DNA from 2 places in the Microbispora sp. H10949 genome. Region 2 is predicted to be linked to the other one. Evidence: riboswitches for the same ligand, from Rfam matches in the RefSeq annotation. Region 2 holds a riboswitch; the other holds the start of a gene.
The links. Region 2 has a riboswitch for cyclic di-AMP ahead of HHX40_RS01585 (C40 family peptidase). Riboswitches for the same ligand answer to the same signal wherever they lie in the genome.
Positions count from the first base shown of each region.

Region 1: linked by a shared signal. The riboswitch ahead of HHX40_RS15925 (glycoside hydrolase family 25 protein) and the one ahead of HHX40_RS01585 (C40 family peptidase) in region 2 are both predicted to bind cyclic di-AMP.

Region 1 covers NZ_JABBWZ010000005.1:519,602-526,728, forward strand. Annotated here, with positions in the region: gene HHX40_RS15910 (hypothetical protein) at 1-68, opposite strand, end outside; gene HHX40_RS15915 (hypothetical protein) at 256-750, shown strand; gene secD (protein translocase subunit SecD) at 789-3,035, shown strand; gene HHX40_RS15925 (glycoside hydrolase family 25 protein) at 3,112-3,849, opposite strand; cyclic di-AMP (ydaO/yuaA leader) riboswitch at 3,863-4,006, opposite strand; gene HHX40_RS15930 (flavin reductase family protein) at 4,300-4,887, shown strand; gene HHX40_RS15935 (alpha/beta hydrolase) at 4,980-6,683, shown strand; gene HHX40_RS15940 (TetR/AcrR family transcriptional regulator) at 6,669-7,127, opposite strand, start outside.
Region 2 covers NZ_JABBWZ010000001.1:350,123-357,249, reverse strand. Annotated here, with positions in the region: gene HHX40_RS01600 (GNAT family N-acetyltransferase) at 1-507, opposite strand, end outside; gene HHX40_RS01595 (NYN domain-containing protein) at 805-2,121, shown strand; gene HHX40_RS01590 (C40 family peptidase) at 2,257-3,216, shown strand; cyclic di-AMP (ydaO/yuaA leader) riboswitch at 3,522-3,682, shown strand; gene HHX40_RS01585 (C40 family peptidase) at 3,753-4,292, shown strand; gene HHX40_RS01580 (hypothetical protein) at 4,370-5,407, shown strand; gene HHX40_RS01575 (glycosyltransferase family 4 protein) at 5,531-6,640, shown strand; gene HHX40_RS01570 (Nramp family divalent metal transporter) at 6,810-7,127, opposite strand, start outside.

The DNA.
Region 1 (7,127 bases), on a different contig from region 2:
AGCATCAGCAGGCCCACCACCCACGTGAAGGCGGTGGACCCGCACATGCCACGTCGTGAGGTCGCCATGAGACCGACCATAGCCCACCTTCGCGAAACGGTCATCTACGTTTTCCGCCGCCCGTTTCTCACCTTATTTCCGCCCATTTTCGAATGATCTCGGCACTTTTCGCCCTGCGCGATCACGGCACGCGGCAGGTCCGGGCCGGAGCGGCTACGGTGACGTGAGACCGGGTCGTCGCGGGAGGGAGGGATCGTGCGAAGCAGGCTGACCGCCGCGCTGCTGCTCCTGCTGCACGCGATCTTCCTGACCACCGGCTTCCTGACCGCCGGCGGCTCGCCCGCCGCCGCTCAGGGCATGACCCAGTCTGCCGGCGGGCTCCGCCTCACGGGCGCACCCGTCACCGCGGAGACCGCGGGCGTGCGGGGCGCCGCAGCGACCGCCGCGTCCACGGCAGCGCGACCCACGACCGCCAGCCCTGTAAGGGCGAAGGACACGAGCGCACGGAACACGACGGCGCGGCACTGGGGGTCACCGAGCGCGGGGCGGCCCGCGCACAGTGACCAGCCCCGGATCCACGCGGGTCCGGGCGGCCCCGGCGCCACCGCCGGGCCGGTCCTGCCGCCCGCCTCCGCGTCGCCGCGCGGGGGCACCCGGGTCACCCGAGCCGGCCCGGATCACGACGATCGTCCCGCCCAGCGCCCGCGCCGCACGACGGCCGCGCGGGCTCCTCCCTCCACGGCGTACTGAGGCCCTCTTCTCTCCTCGTACCTGCCTGTGGAGGCACAATGTCACGTGCGCCTTTGTGGCGCGCGGTGGCGGCGCTCGCCGTCATCGCCACCTCACTGCTGCTCGCCCTCACCATGGCCCCGCGCCTCGGGCTCGACCTGCGCGGCGGCACCCAGCTCGTCTTCGAGACGAAGGACTCCCCCACGGTCAGGGCGGACGCCGACGCCACCGACCGTGCCCTCGACGTGCTCCGGCGCCGTGCGGACGCCCTCGGAGTCGTCGAACCCACCCTGGTCCGCTCCGGCGAGAAGCGGATCATCGTGGAACTGCCCGGCGTGCTCGACCCGCGCGAGGCCGCCGAGGTCATCGGCAAGACCGCCCAGCTCAACTTCCACCCGGTGCTCGGCCCGGCCGGGGACGGCGACAAGGACGCGATCGCCGACGAGAGCGGCCAGAAGCTGAAGCTCGGGCCGGTCGCCCTCAGCGGGGCCGGCGTCACCGACGCCGCCGCCGGCACCGACCCCCAGCTCGGGCCCGGCTGGTTCGTGACGATCGACTTCCGGGAGGCGGGCCCCTGGCGGGAGCTGACCGGCAAGGCGGCCTGCGAGCCGATCGGCGATCCCAGGCGCAGGGTCGCCATCGTGCTCGACAACGAGATCATCTCCTCGCCCCAGGTGAACGAGACCGTGACCTGCGGGGCGGGCATCCCCGGCGGCACCACCCAGATCACCGGGTCGTTCTCCGCCGAGGAGGCGCAGAACCTCGCCGTGCTCGTCAAGGGCGGGTCGCTCCCGGTGCCCTTGGAGCTGGTCGAGCAGCGTACGGTCGGCCCGACCCTCGGCGCCGACGCGATCGCGGCGAGCGCCAAGGCGGGCGTCGCCGGGGTGATCCTCACCGCGGTGTTCATCGGCCTCGTCTACCGCCTGGTGGGCCTGCTGGCCGCGGTCGCGCTGGCCTGCTACGGGCTGATCTCGTACGCGGGACTGGTGGCGATGGGCGCCACGCTCACGCTGCCCGGCCTCGCCGGGTTCGTCCTGGCGATCGGCATGGCCGTGGACGCCAACGTACTGGTCTTCGAACGGGCCAGGGAGGAGTACGGCGCGGCGCCCCGCCGGGGCCTCAAGGCCGCCCTGGACCGGGGGTTCAAGAAAGCCTGGAGCGCGGTCGCCGACTCCAACATCACCACCCTGCTCGCCGCCGGGCTGCTGTTCTGGCTGGCGTCGGGGCCGGTGAAGGGCTTCGGCGTGACGCTGGCGATCGGCGTGCTCGCCTCGCTGATCTCGGCCATGCTGATCACCCGGGTGCTCGCCGCCGCCCTGATCGGCAGGTTCGGCCCGGGGGTGTCGGGCCTCGGCTCGATCGGACGGGTCAGGACCTGGCTGACCCGGCGGAACCCCGACCTGATGCGGGCGGGGCGGCGCTGGCTCGCCGTCGCGGCCGGGCTGCTCGTGCTGGTGGGCGCGGGGCTGGTCACCCGCGGCCTGAACTACGGCGTCGAGTTCACCGGCGGGCGGATCGTGGAGTTCGGCACGAGCGGGCCGGTCGACGTCGCCGCGGCCCGGCGGGCGGTGTCGGACGCCGGGTTCCCCACGGCCGTCGTGCAGCGGTCGGACGACGCGATCTCCGTACGGACCGGGCAGATCACCGCCGACGACGTCGTCCGCGTCGAGGAGGCCCTGGACCGGCGCGTCGGGGAGGTCACCAAGCAGCGCGACGAGCTCGTCGGGCCGAGCCTGGGCGCGGAGCTGCGCCGCAACGCGCTCATCGCGCTCGGCGTCGCGCTCGCGGCCCAGCTCGCCTACCTGGCGTTCCGGTTCCGGTGGACGTTCGGCGCCGCCGCCGTGGTGGCGCTGTTCGTGGACGCGGCCGTCGTCGTGGGCACGTTCGCCTGGCTGGGCAAGCCGATCGACGGCGTCTTCCTCGCCGCGATGCTGACGATCATCGGGTACTCGGTCAACGACAAGGTCGTGCTCTTCGACCGGGTCCGCGAGCTGTGGCCGGTGTCACGGGGGACGCCCTTCGGGCGGGTGGTGAACACGGCGATCCTGCAGACCGTGCCGCGTACGGTGAACACGGGGCTCGGCGCGCTGTTCATCCTGGCGGCGCTGGCGGTGTTCGGCGGCGACTCGCTGCGCGACTTCGCGATCGCCCTGCTGATCGGCATCGTGGCGGGCACGCTGTCGTCGTCGTTCGTGGCGGGGCCGGCGGCGATCGAGCTGGAGAGGCGCGCCGGTCAACCGCCGCCCGCACCCGCCGCTCCGCGTCGCCGGCCCGTGGCCCGCGACGGATCGGGCGCGGTGGTCTGAAGTGGTCGGAAATAGTGTGAAATCGGACTGAGGATGGTCCCGGGGCGGGCGGCGCCCGCCCCGGGACCACGGAGCCTCAGTGGCGGCCGAGGGCGCGCAGCTCGAGAGGGCTCAGCGCGGAGACGTTCTGGTCGATCGGCGAGTCGGTGTACTGGTGGATCGCCCAGCTCTTCCAGTCGGCCGGCGGGGTGATGTCGCCCGGGTTCCGGCTGTAGTGGGCCACCCACAGCGGATAGTCGCCCAGGCCGCGGCCGTACTTGTCGGCGAAGTTCCAGCCGCTGTAGAACATCGGCCGGACGCCGGTCTTGGCGGTCACGTACTCCAGCCATTTCCTGGCCCAGGCGTTGACGCGCTGCACCGACTGGCCGTCGGCGGTCTCCAGGTCGAGGACGAGGATGTCGCCGGGCTTGCCCGGCTGCGCGTTCACCACGCGGAGGAAGTGGTCGGCCTCGGCGATCGGGTCGTTGGAGGGGTGGCCGTAGTGGTAGACGCCGCGGACGATCCCCTTCTTGTCCAGCTCCCGCCAGTGCCGGGGGAAGGACGAGTCGACCCAGTCCAGGCCTTCGGTCGCCTTGATGAAGCCGAACTGCGCCCGGCTGTTGATCCAGTCGTGGTCGGCCTCGTAGCCGGAGACGTCCTGGCCGTACGTGTGCGGGTTCGCGTAGGCGGGAGCGGGCGCGGCCGCGGTGGCGACGAGCGTGGCGGCGGTGAGGGTGGCCGTGCCGGCCGTGACCGCGAGTGCCGCCGCGGCGAGGGCGGCGCGCAGGCGGCGGGCGGAGGGCCGCCCGGCGGGAGAGAACCTGATGGTGGGCATGACGCGGTTGAGCTCCTTGCTTCCATGCCGCCTACCGGGTTAGCTGACGGGTTCGGGCAGGAAGTGCCCTACGGGCGCATCTGGGGGTCTGCGCGCCGATTCACCCCGAGAAGTGGGTCCCCGGCTCCGCGGAACGCGGACTCGGCGGCCGCGCGCACAGAAGAGCGCACGGTCCGGGCAACGACACGGCAACGGAGGCGACGCGGATGTCACCGGTACCCATGCCGTGGCACCTAAAGGTACATACAGCTCAACAATGGTGTAAACCTGACAAAACCTGTTTTTACCTGGGAAGACTCGTCATGCAGGGTGCCCCGTTGGACGGGATCCCGTGCGGCGCGGCGCCGAGGGGGTTTGTAAGTTCGTGACCTGAGCGCTGAGTCACCGGACCAGAGCCGCACCAGAGGCACGCACACCGGAGCCACCGGACCGCACGCGAGAGGTGAACCCATGACCGCAGCTTCCGCCGGCCCCGGCCTCGGCGACCCCGGCTCCGGAGACGCGCCGCCGCCGTCGCCCGCGGAGTTCCGGCGCGCGCTCGGGATGTTCGCGACCGGCGTGACCGTGGTCACGGGTCTCGACGACGGCGATCCGGTGGGGTTCGCCTGCCAGTCGTTCGCGTCGGTGTCGCTCGAACCACCGCTCGTGCTCTTCTGCGCCGACCACAAGGGCCGCGCCTGGCCGCGGATCAGGAAGTCCGGCCGCTTCTGCGTCAACGTCCTCGGCGAGGAGCAGGTCGACGTGTGCGCCAGGTTCGGATCGAGCAACGGCGACAAGTTCGCCGGGCTCGCCTGGGACCTGTCCCGCTGGGGCACGCCCGCCCTGCGGGACGTGCTGCTGCGCGTCCACGGCGAGGTCCGGGAGGTGCACGTGGCCGGAGACCACGACGTGGTGATCGGCCTCGTCCGAGAACTCGAACCCGTCCATCCGGAGCAGCGGCCGATGCTGTTCTTCCGCGGCAGGTTCGGCGTGTACCACGACGACCCCGCCGCGGCGCTCGGGCCCAACCTGTGGGGCTGGGGCGACCACTGGGGATGAGGCCGTGCAGGGGGCGGGACCGTGACCTGCCGGTGACTTGATAGCCTGCCTGCTCCGCGAGTTCGGCGGACAGGCGGTGAATCGGGGGCCTGATGCGGGAGGGGCGGGTACGGCTCGGCGGAGCGCTGGACACGGCCGGGATCCTGTTCGCCGCGATCTTCTTCTGCCTGTCCCTCACGCCGTCGCTGCTGCCCCGCTCGTGGCCGCTGCAGGGGATCATCGCGGGCGTGCTGACCGCGACCGGATACCTGGCCGGCGTGACCGCCGGCACCCTGGCCCGCCGGAGCGCCGCCCCGGTCGTCCGGCGGTATGCCGGGGCCCGGTGCGCGGGATGGCGCGAGGGGTGGCACCGTACGGGACGGCGGCGGGTCCGCCGTCTGGTCGCGACGTTCGGCTGCGGGCTGGGCGCCGCGTCGCTGGTCCTCGGCGTACGCGCCCAGAGGGCCATCTACCCGCTGATGGGGCTGCGCCCGCCGGAACGGCTCGGCTATCTCGGCGTGCCGTTCGTCGCGGCGGCGGTGTTCCTGCTCCTGCTGGCCGCCGCCAGGGCGCTGCGCGTCGCCGCCCGGGCGCTCGGAGGCGTGCTCGGCAGGTGGATCCCCGCCACGGCGGCGCGGCTGGCCGCGACGCTCGGCGTCGGCGTGCTGGCCGTCCTGCTGACCGACGGGATCCTCACCGAGGCCCTGCTCAGAGGGGCCGACAACAGCTTCGCGGCGATCAACAGCGAGACCGCGCCCGGCACCTCGCGGCCCCGGTCCGCCGCCGTCTCGGGCGGCCCCTCCTCCCTGGTCTCCTTCGCGTCGCTCGGCCTGGAGGGCCGGGCGTTCGTCGCAGGCGCCCCTACCGTCGGGGAACTCAGCGGTTTCACCGGGCGGCCCGCGCTCCCGCCGGTCCGGGTCTACGCGGGGCTCGACTCCGCCGTGACCGCCCGCGAGCGGGCCGCCCTCGCCGTACGGGAGCTCGACCGGACCGGCGCGTTCCGCCGGGCGGTGCTGTGCGTGATCACGACGACCGGCACGGGCTGGGTGGACCCCCAGGCCGCCGCCGCCCTGGAGTTCATGTACGGCGGGGACACCGCGCTGGTCTCGATGCAGTACTCCTACCTGCCGAGCTGGCTGTCCTTCCTGGTGGACCGCGAGCGCGTCACGGCGGCCGGGCGCGAGCTGTTCGGCCAGGTGTACGCCCGGTGGTCGCGGCTGCCCGCCGGTCACCGGCCCCGGCTGCTGGTGTTCGGGGAGAGCCTCGGGGCGTTCGGCGCGGAGTCGGCGTTCCGCGACGACCGCGACCTGCGCGAGCGCACCGACGGCGCGCTTTTCGTCGGGCCGCCCGACAGCAGCCCGCTGTGGCGGCGGTTCGTGGACGGCCGCGACCCGGGCAGCCGGGAGGTGCTGCCCGTCTACCGGGACGGCGAGACCGTGCGCTTCGCCAACGGGCCCGAGGACCTGCCCGCGCCCGCCTCCTGGGACGGGTCGCGGGTGGTCTATCTCCAGCATCCCTCCGATCCGATCGTGTGGTGGACCCCGCGACTGATCCTCGGCCGCCCGGACTGGCTGGAGGAACGGCGCGGCGGCGACGTGCTGCCCTGGATCCGCTGGTATCCGTTCGTCACGTTCTGGCAGGTCACCGCGGATCTGGTGTTCTCCCTCGACGCACCGCCCGGCCACGGGCACGACTACGACGGCGAGGTGGCCGCCGCCTGGGCGCGGATCGCGCCGCCGGCCGGCTGGGACGACGCGCGGACGACGGCCCTGACCACGCTCCTGTCCCGGAGCGGGGCCGGCTCAGCCGGGCAGTGAGCCGAGCCAGCCGAGCAGCCGGTCGCCCTCACGCTTCATGATCTCGGGATCGCGCAGCGCGTTGGCCAGCAGCGACATGCCCTGATAGGCGCTCACCAGGGTCAGCGCGAGCCCGTCGGGCTCGGGCAGGCCCAGCTCGCGGAACTGGCGCTCGGCCCAGTCGAGCAGCAGCCGGATCACCCTCCCCGCCTCCGCGTCCAGCCCGCCCTCACCGCGCTTGTCCAGCTCGGCGGCGAGCGTGCCGGTCGGGCAGCCCCATCGCGCCGCGACGTCGCGCTGCCCGATCCAGGTCTCCACCAGCCCTTTGAGGCGCTCACGCGGATCGGGCAGCCGCTCCAGCCGTCCGGTGAGCTCCGCGAGATGCCGGGCGTGTTCGTCCAGCGCGGCGGCGACCAGCTCGTCCTTGGTCTTGAAGTAGTAGTACACGTTGCCCACCGGGACGCC
Region 2 (7,127 bases):
CCACGCGCCGGCGAAGAACTCGTTCTCAACCAGACGGGCCTCCAGGCGCATGCCGAGCCGTTCCATCAACCGGGCGGACGAGGTGTTGCGCGCGTCGCAGTTGCCGTGGATCCGGTGCAGCCCGAGGCCCTCGAACCCGATGCGGAGAATCTCCCGGGCCGCCTCCGTCGCGAGGCCCCGGCCCTGGCAGGCCGGGTTGAAGACGAAGCCGATCTCGCCCTGGCGGTGCTCCCGGCTGCGCAGGAACAACGTGAGGTCCCCGATCACCGGCCCTCCGCCGCTCAGCGCGACGGCCACGCTGAGCGCGTCGCCGTCCGCGCCGAGACTCCCGCAGGCGATCTTCCGGTCGAGCGCCGCCTTCGTCTCCTCCCGCGTACGGGCGTCCCAGTAGAGGTAACGCGTGACCTCGGGAAGCGAGTGGAAGGCGTGCAGGTCGTCGAGGTCCGCCTCCGTGAAGGGACGCAGGACCAGCCGGGGGGTGATGATCGGGTAAGGCGGGGTGAACACGCCGACGAGCGTACGGACCGGACCGCGGCACGCGCCAGCGGACCGCCGCCCGGCCCGGTGACAGATCATGAACAGGACATGGACACGGTGCGACGGCCGTACCCTTGAAGAAGGACAAGAACAGAGGACTGTCTCGCAGATCTTGCCGCGTGAGGGGCGCCGGACCGGCGCGCCGCGAGGCCTCGCCTCGTGGAGCCCGGTCCCGGATTCTCACACCGGGGGCGACAGCACCGCGAGGCGCCGCCGGGCGATCCCGGCCGGCGACAGGTCTGCAGGACACGGCCGAGGAGCGACGAGATGAGTTCAGCCGGAGAAGGCCTGTCTCGTCCGTTGCCGGAGCAGGTCCGCTTACACGTGGTGGAGGTCGCGGCGCAGGTGCTGGGCACGATGCCCGCCGCGTCCGTGCCGCCGCCGCTGCGCGGCATCGCCAGGTTCGACCCGCGCAAGCGCGCCCGCCTGGGCAGCGCGCCGATCGCGGCCCAGCTGGAGAACGACAAGGAGTTCCGCGAGCAGGTCGCCGAGGCGCTGGAGGCGGCCTGGCCCGAGCTGGTGGCGAGTCTCGCCGAGGGGACGGTGCCGCCGGCGGCCGAGCCGGTGCTGGTCGCGGCGGCGGCCTATCTGACCCGGCCGCCCGGCTGGCCGGACCTGGTCGAGCAGGCGCGGGCCGACCTGGAGCAGTCGGCCGCGGCGGGCACGCAGCGGGAGCAGGCGGAGACGCGGCTGCGCGAGCAGCTCGCGGCGCAGCGCGCGTCCGCCAAGGAGGAGATCGACCGGGTTCGCGAGCAGCTCAAGGCGGCCCGCGCGGAGAACTCCGACCTGAGACGCAAGCTGCACGACGCGCGTGAGCGGGTCAAGGCGGCCGAGGCCAGGGCGGCCGAGCTGGAGGCCGAGACGGCCGAGGCGCGAGCCAGGTCGGCGAGCGCCAACGGCGCGGCGGAGACCGAGCTGCGCAGGCTCAGGGAGCGCCTGGCGGACACCGAGCGCCAGCTTGAGGCCAACCGCCGCGCCGCCCGCGAGGGCCGCAGCATGGAGGACGCCCGCGTACGGGTGCTGCTGGACGCCCTGCAGGACGCTGCCGCGGGGCTGCGCAAGGAGCTCGGCCTGCCGACCACCATCAACAGACCGGCCGACTACGTGAGCGCGATCGTGCCGGGCGAGCCCGGCGTGACGGCGGTGCCCGCGCGGGCGCTGGCGAACGACGACCCCCAGCTCCTCGACCAGCTCCTCGCCCTCCCCAACCTGCACCTGATCGTCGACGGCTACAACGTGACCAAGACCGGCTATCCGTCGCTGACCCTCGCCGACCAGCGCGCCCGCCTGCTCACCGGGCTGGGCGGCCTCGCCGTGCAGGCGCGCGTGGAAGTGACGTGCGTCTTCGACGGCGCCGAGCTGAACGGGCCCGTGCAGGTCTCCGCGCCGCGCGGGGTGCGGGTGATGTTCAGCGCGCCCGGCGAGATCGCCGACGACCTGATCCGCACGCTCGTGCGCGCCGAGCCGCCGGGGCGCGGCATCGCCGTCGTCTCCTCCGACCGCGAGGTGGCCGAGTCCGTGCGCCGCATGGGCGCCCGGCCGGTGCCCTCGCTCCTGCTGCTGCGGCGTCTCGGCCGCGGCTGATCCCGGCCGGCACGCTCCGTACGAGAGCCGATCCGGTGAGTGATGACTGCCGCGAATAGCTGCGAATAGGTTGAAGCGTCAAGATCGCCTAGATAGAGTCGCGCCGCAGGTTTCGTTGATCCCGAGGGGGCCCGAGTGCAAGGGCGTGTGCCGGTGGCCGCCGTTTTGGCCGCCGTGGTCCTGCTGACGCCGCTGACGGGCGCGCAGGCCGATCCAAAGCCCACCCTTGCCCAGGCCAAGGCGAAGCTGAACCGGCTGAACGCGCAGGCGGACAAACTCGTGGACCGCTACAACGCGGCCAGTGAGAAGTGGAAGTCGGCCAGGAAGAAGTACCTGGCGCTGAACGACGACTACAAGAAGCAGAACGCGCGGGTCGAGGCGCTGCGCTCGGGGCTGGTGACGATGGCGGTCAGCAGCTACCAGGTGGGCGGCATCGGGACGTGGGGCGTCTTCTACAACCCCGATCCCGACACCATGCTCAGCGGTCTCGCCACGTACAACCACATCTCCGCCGAGCGCATCGGGCGGCTCCAGCAGTACGAGGGCGCGATCCAGGGCCTGAAGGACCGGCGGAACGAGACGAAGACCGTCTACGCCGAGGCCACCAAGGTCAGGGACGAGCTCGCCGACGAGAAGAAGAAGGTCGACAAGCTCGTCAACGAGCAGATGAAGCTGCTCCGCTCGCTCGGCACCTACAACCCCGGCAACCCCAACAGCGCGGGCGTCGCCTACAAGGGCCCGGCGTCGGGTAACGCCCTGTCGGCGCTCCAGTTCGCCTACAAGCAGGTCGGCAAGCCGTACCGCTACGGGGGGAGCGGGCCGGACTCCTGGGACTGCTCCGGCCTCGTCCAGGCCTCCTGGGCGGCGGGAGGGGTCAGCCTGCCGCGTACGAGCTACGAGCAGTGGGCGTGGGGCGCGAGCCGCCGCGTGTCGCTCGACGCGCTCCAGGCGGGCGATCTGCTCTTCCACGCGGGCTTCGGCCACGTGGGCCTGTACGCGGGGGACGGCAAGGTCGTCCACGCTCCGCAGACCGGCGACGTTGTGAAGATTGTCACACTGGCGGACTACCACGCGATCGGCGCCGTCCGCCCCTGAGCCCGCGATGTGATCTTTGTTCCGGCTGTGAGCTAAGTGCCTTATTTGGACATTGCGATGGCTGATGTGAGCAGAGTCACACTTGGTCTTCTGTGACGTGGGTAAGCTGCGGTTTCTCGCGCGCGGCCGTCGTTATCCGATCTTTATGCGCCGGGATGGCTTTGCCGGGAGCCGCCTGATCTGGGTAGCTTCTGGGCCGCGGTGAGCACGCCTCGCCGCGGCGAGCCCGGTCCGGCCGGCCGGGCCCGCGTCATCCACCGTCGCCGGCGCCGTCCGTCTACTTGCTCCCCCAGGGGATTTCGGGCGCCGACGACCTGCCGAGTCCGTGCAGTCAGGAGGCACGGAGCCGGGGAACCATCGACCTTCCTCGCGAAGGTCCGGGGTGAATCGGCGCGTCCACGCGCCGTAGGGCGACTTCCCCGCCCGAACCCGTCAGCTAACCCGGTAGGCGTACGCGGAAGATCCAAGGAGAGATCCTGTCTACCACCCCCGCTAGCCTGTCCCGCCTTGCCCGAATTGCCCTTGGGGGTGCCGCTTTGACGGCATCCGTGGGAGTCGCCGGTGCGCAGCCGGCGTCGGCAGACCCGGTGACGGTCACGGTCATCAAGGTGACCACGGAGACGAACACGAGGGCCGCCACCACCGCGGCGGCCAAGAAGGCCACGAAGAAGGCGGCCGTCAAGCGGAAGAAGCTCAGCCGGGCCGCGCTCCAGCTGGCCAAGGCGCAGCGAGCGGTCAGGACCGCGAGGAAGCACATCGGCGACCCCTACCGCTACGGGGCCAGCGGTCCCGGCTCGTTCGACTGCTCGGGCCTGGTCACCTACGCCTGGCGCAAGGCCGGCGTACGGCTGCCGCGCACGACGTGGTCCATCCGCAGCGCCGTACGGAAGAAGGTGTCCTGGGGCCACTTCAAGCCCGGCGACCTCATCTTCACCAGCGGCGGCGGCCACGTCGGCATGTACGTCGGGCACGGCAGGATGATCCACGCCCCGCACAGCGGCACGCGGGTCAGGATCGACAGGCTCGACTCCTACCGCAGGGCGACCTTCGTGGGCGCCGTACGCCCCGGCGCCTGATCCGTCCCCCCGGTGCCGAGCCCGTCGTCGCCGGCACCGCTCCACGGCTCCGTTCCCCTTCACAGGTGGGCGGAGCCGTGGCGTTCCCTCGTTACGATGCTCCCCATGGCCTCGGTCCCGCCGGCGCCGCGCCCGCCCATCCCGTACGGCAGGCCCTCGCGAGCGCCGAGGGCCTGGTGAGGACGCGCGGCGGACGGTCGGCGTCCGTGGCCGTCGTGCTGGCCGCGCTGCTGGCCGGTACGGCCGCCGCCGCACCGCCCGACCCCCTGTCGCCCCTGCTGTCCCAGGCCCGCGTCGCCGTGCGCGAGCAGCCCGGCATGTGGACGGGGGCCTCCGTCGCCCGCGGCGAGCGCGCCGTCGTCGTCGGCGCGCCGCGAAGGCTGGTCGCCGAGGTCGCCCGGCTGGCCGGCCGGGCCGACCGCACGGTCACGAGGGTCTGGGGAGAGCACGGCGGCGCGGTGATCCTCGTGCCCCGCACGGAGGAGCAGGCGGCCGTCCTGGCCGCCCCCGCGGTGGTCGGCGGTCTGGCGGCCGTCGCGACCGGCGACCGGGTGATCGTGCAGCCCGCCGCGTTCGCCCGCCTGTCCGCGATCGGCCGCCAGGTCGTCGTGACCCACGAGCTCACGCACGTCGCGGCCTCCGGGCCCCGCACGGTGCCGATGTGGCTCCTGGAGGGCTTCGCCGACTACGTGGGCTACCTCGACAGCGGCCTGCCCGTTCATGTGGTCGCGGCCGAACTCGCCGCGGAGCTGGCCGCGGACCCGCGGGCCGGCGGCGGAGCCGGAGCGGAAGGCGCCCCACAGGCCGGCACCGAGGCCGGTACTGCGCCCGGCGCCGAGGCCGGTACCGGGGCCGGCGCGGCGGCCGGGACGCCCCTGGCCCGCCTGCCGGAACCCGCGGACTTCGCCGCCAGGCCCGCCCAGGCGTACGAGGAGGCCTGGCTGGCCTGCCGTTACATCGCCGCCCGCTTCGGCGAGCGGAGGCTGGTCGCCCTCTACCGTGCCGCGCTGCGCGAGGACGCCGACGCCGCGCTGCGGAACGTCCTCGGGCTGACCACCGCCGAGCTGACCCGCCTCTGGCGGTCCTCCGTACGGGCCGAGCTGGCCCGGTCCTGATCACGGCCCTGATTCCGGTCCTGGTTCCGGGGCGGGCGAGCGGCGGGAGGGGCCTGCGAGAATGCGATCTCGGGCGGGCCGCGTGGCCGTGGACCGCCCGCCGCGCCGATACCGGGGGTGAGGATGGCGAACAGGACGTTGATCGTCACGAACGACTTCCCGCCCAGACCGGGAGGCATCCAGGCGTTCGTGCACGGCCTCGCCTCCCGCAGGCCGCCCGGCTCGGTCGTCGTGTACGCGCCGCGGTGGAAGGGGTGCGAGGAGTTCGACGCCCGCCAGCCGTACGAGGTGGTCCGTCATCCCTCGACCCTCATGCTGCCGACGCGCGCGGTGGCGGGCAGGGCGGCGGCGCTGGTCGAGGACGGCGCCACCGTCGTCTTCGGCGCCGCCGCGCCGCTCGGCCTGCTCGCTCCCGCCCTGCGTGCCGCCGGCGCGGCGCGGATCGTCATGCTGACGCACGGGCACGAGGCGTCCTGGGCGCGGCTGCCCGGCGCCCGCGGCGTGCTGCGCCGGATCGGGACGGGCGCCGACGTCGTGACCTACCTCGGCGAGTACACGCGCGGCCTGCTCGCCCCGGTGATCCCGGCGCCCCGGCTCGTACGGCTCGCTCCGGGCGTGGACACCGGCGCCTTCCGTCCCGGCGCGGGCGGAGAGCGCGTCCGGGCGGCGCTCGGCCTGGGAGACCGGCCGGTGGTCGTCTGCGTCTCCCGGCTGGTGCCCCGCAAGGGGCAGGACGTCCTGCTGCGAGCCTGGCCGCACGTCCTGCGGCGGGTGCCCGGAGCGGTGCTGCTGCTGGTCGGCGGGGGGCCCTCGCGGCGGTCGCTGGAGCGGGCGGTCGCCGGCGCCGGGCCGCGCGGGTCGGTGGTGATCACCGGGTCGGTCCCGTGGGCCGATCTCCCGGCCCACTACGACGCGGGAGACGTGTTCGCCATGCCGTGCCGCAGCAGGTTCGGAGGGCTCGACGCCGAAGGGCTCGGCATCGTCTACCTGGAGGCGTCGGCCACCGGGCTGCCGGTGGTCGCCGGTTCCTCGGGAGGCGCACCCGACGCCGTACTGCACGGCGAGACCGGCCTGGTGGTCGACGGAAGGTCGCACACGGCGGTGGCCGGCGCGCTGTGCGACCTGCTGGCCGACCCGGCCCGCGCCCGCGCGATGGGCGAGCGGGGCCGGGCCTGGATCGAGGAGGAGTGGGGCTGGGAACGCGTCGCGGCCCGGTTCGCCGCGCTGCTGTGACAGGCCCCTTGAGAGCCGGTGTGAGAGCCGCCGCGACGGCCGCCCGCGGCCGGTGAGGGTGGGCGGGTCCGTGCTCGTGTCCGTGGTTCGTGTCGGTGGTTCGTGTCGGTGGTTCGTGTTCGCGGCCGGTGAGCGCGGCCTGCGACCGGGGCTGCCCAGCGGAGAGCCCTCAGCCGGTGAAGACCTCCACCAGCAGGAGCCCGTTCAGCGCGCTGATCACGGCGGCGACGGCGACACCGGCGGCGGTGGTCGCCCGGCGGTTGACCAGATCGCCCATGAGGGCGCGGCGGGCGGTGAACACGACGAGCGGGACCAGGGCGAACGGGATGCCGAACGACAGCGCGACCTGACTCAGGACGAGCGCACGGGTGGGGTCCATCCCCGCGGCCAGGATCGCCATGGCCGGAAGGACCGTGACCAGTCGGCGCGCCAGAAGCGGCACGCGGCGGCGCAGGAAGCCCGCCATGATCACCTGTCCGGCGTACGT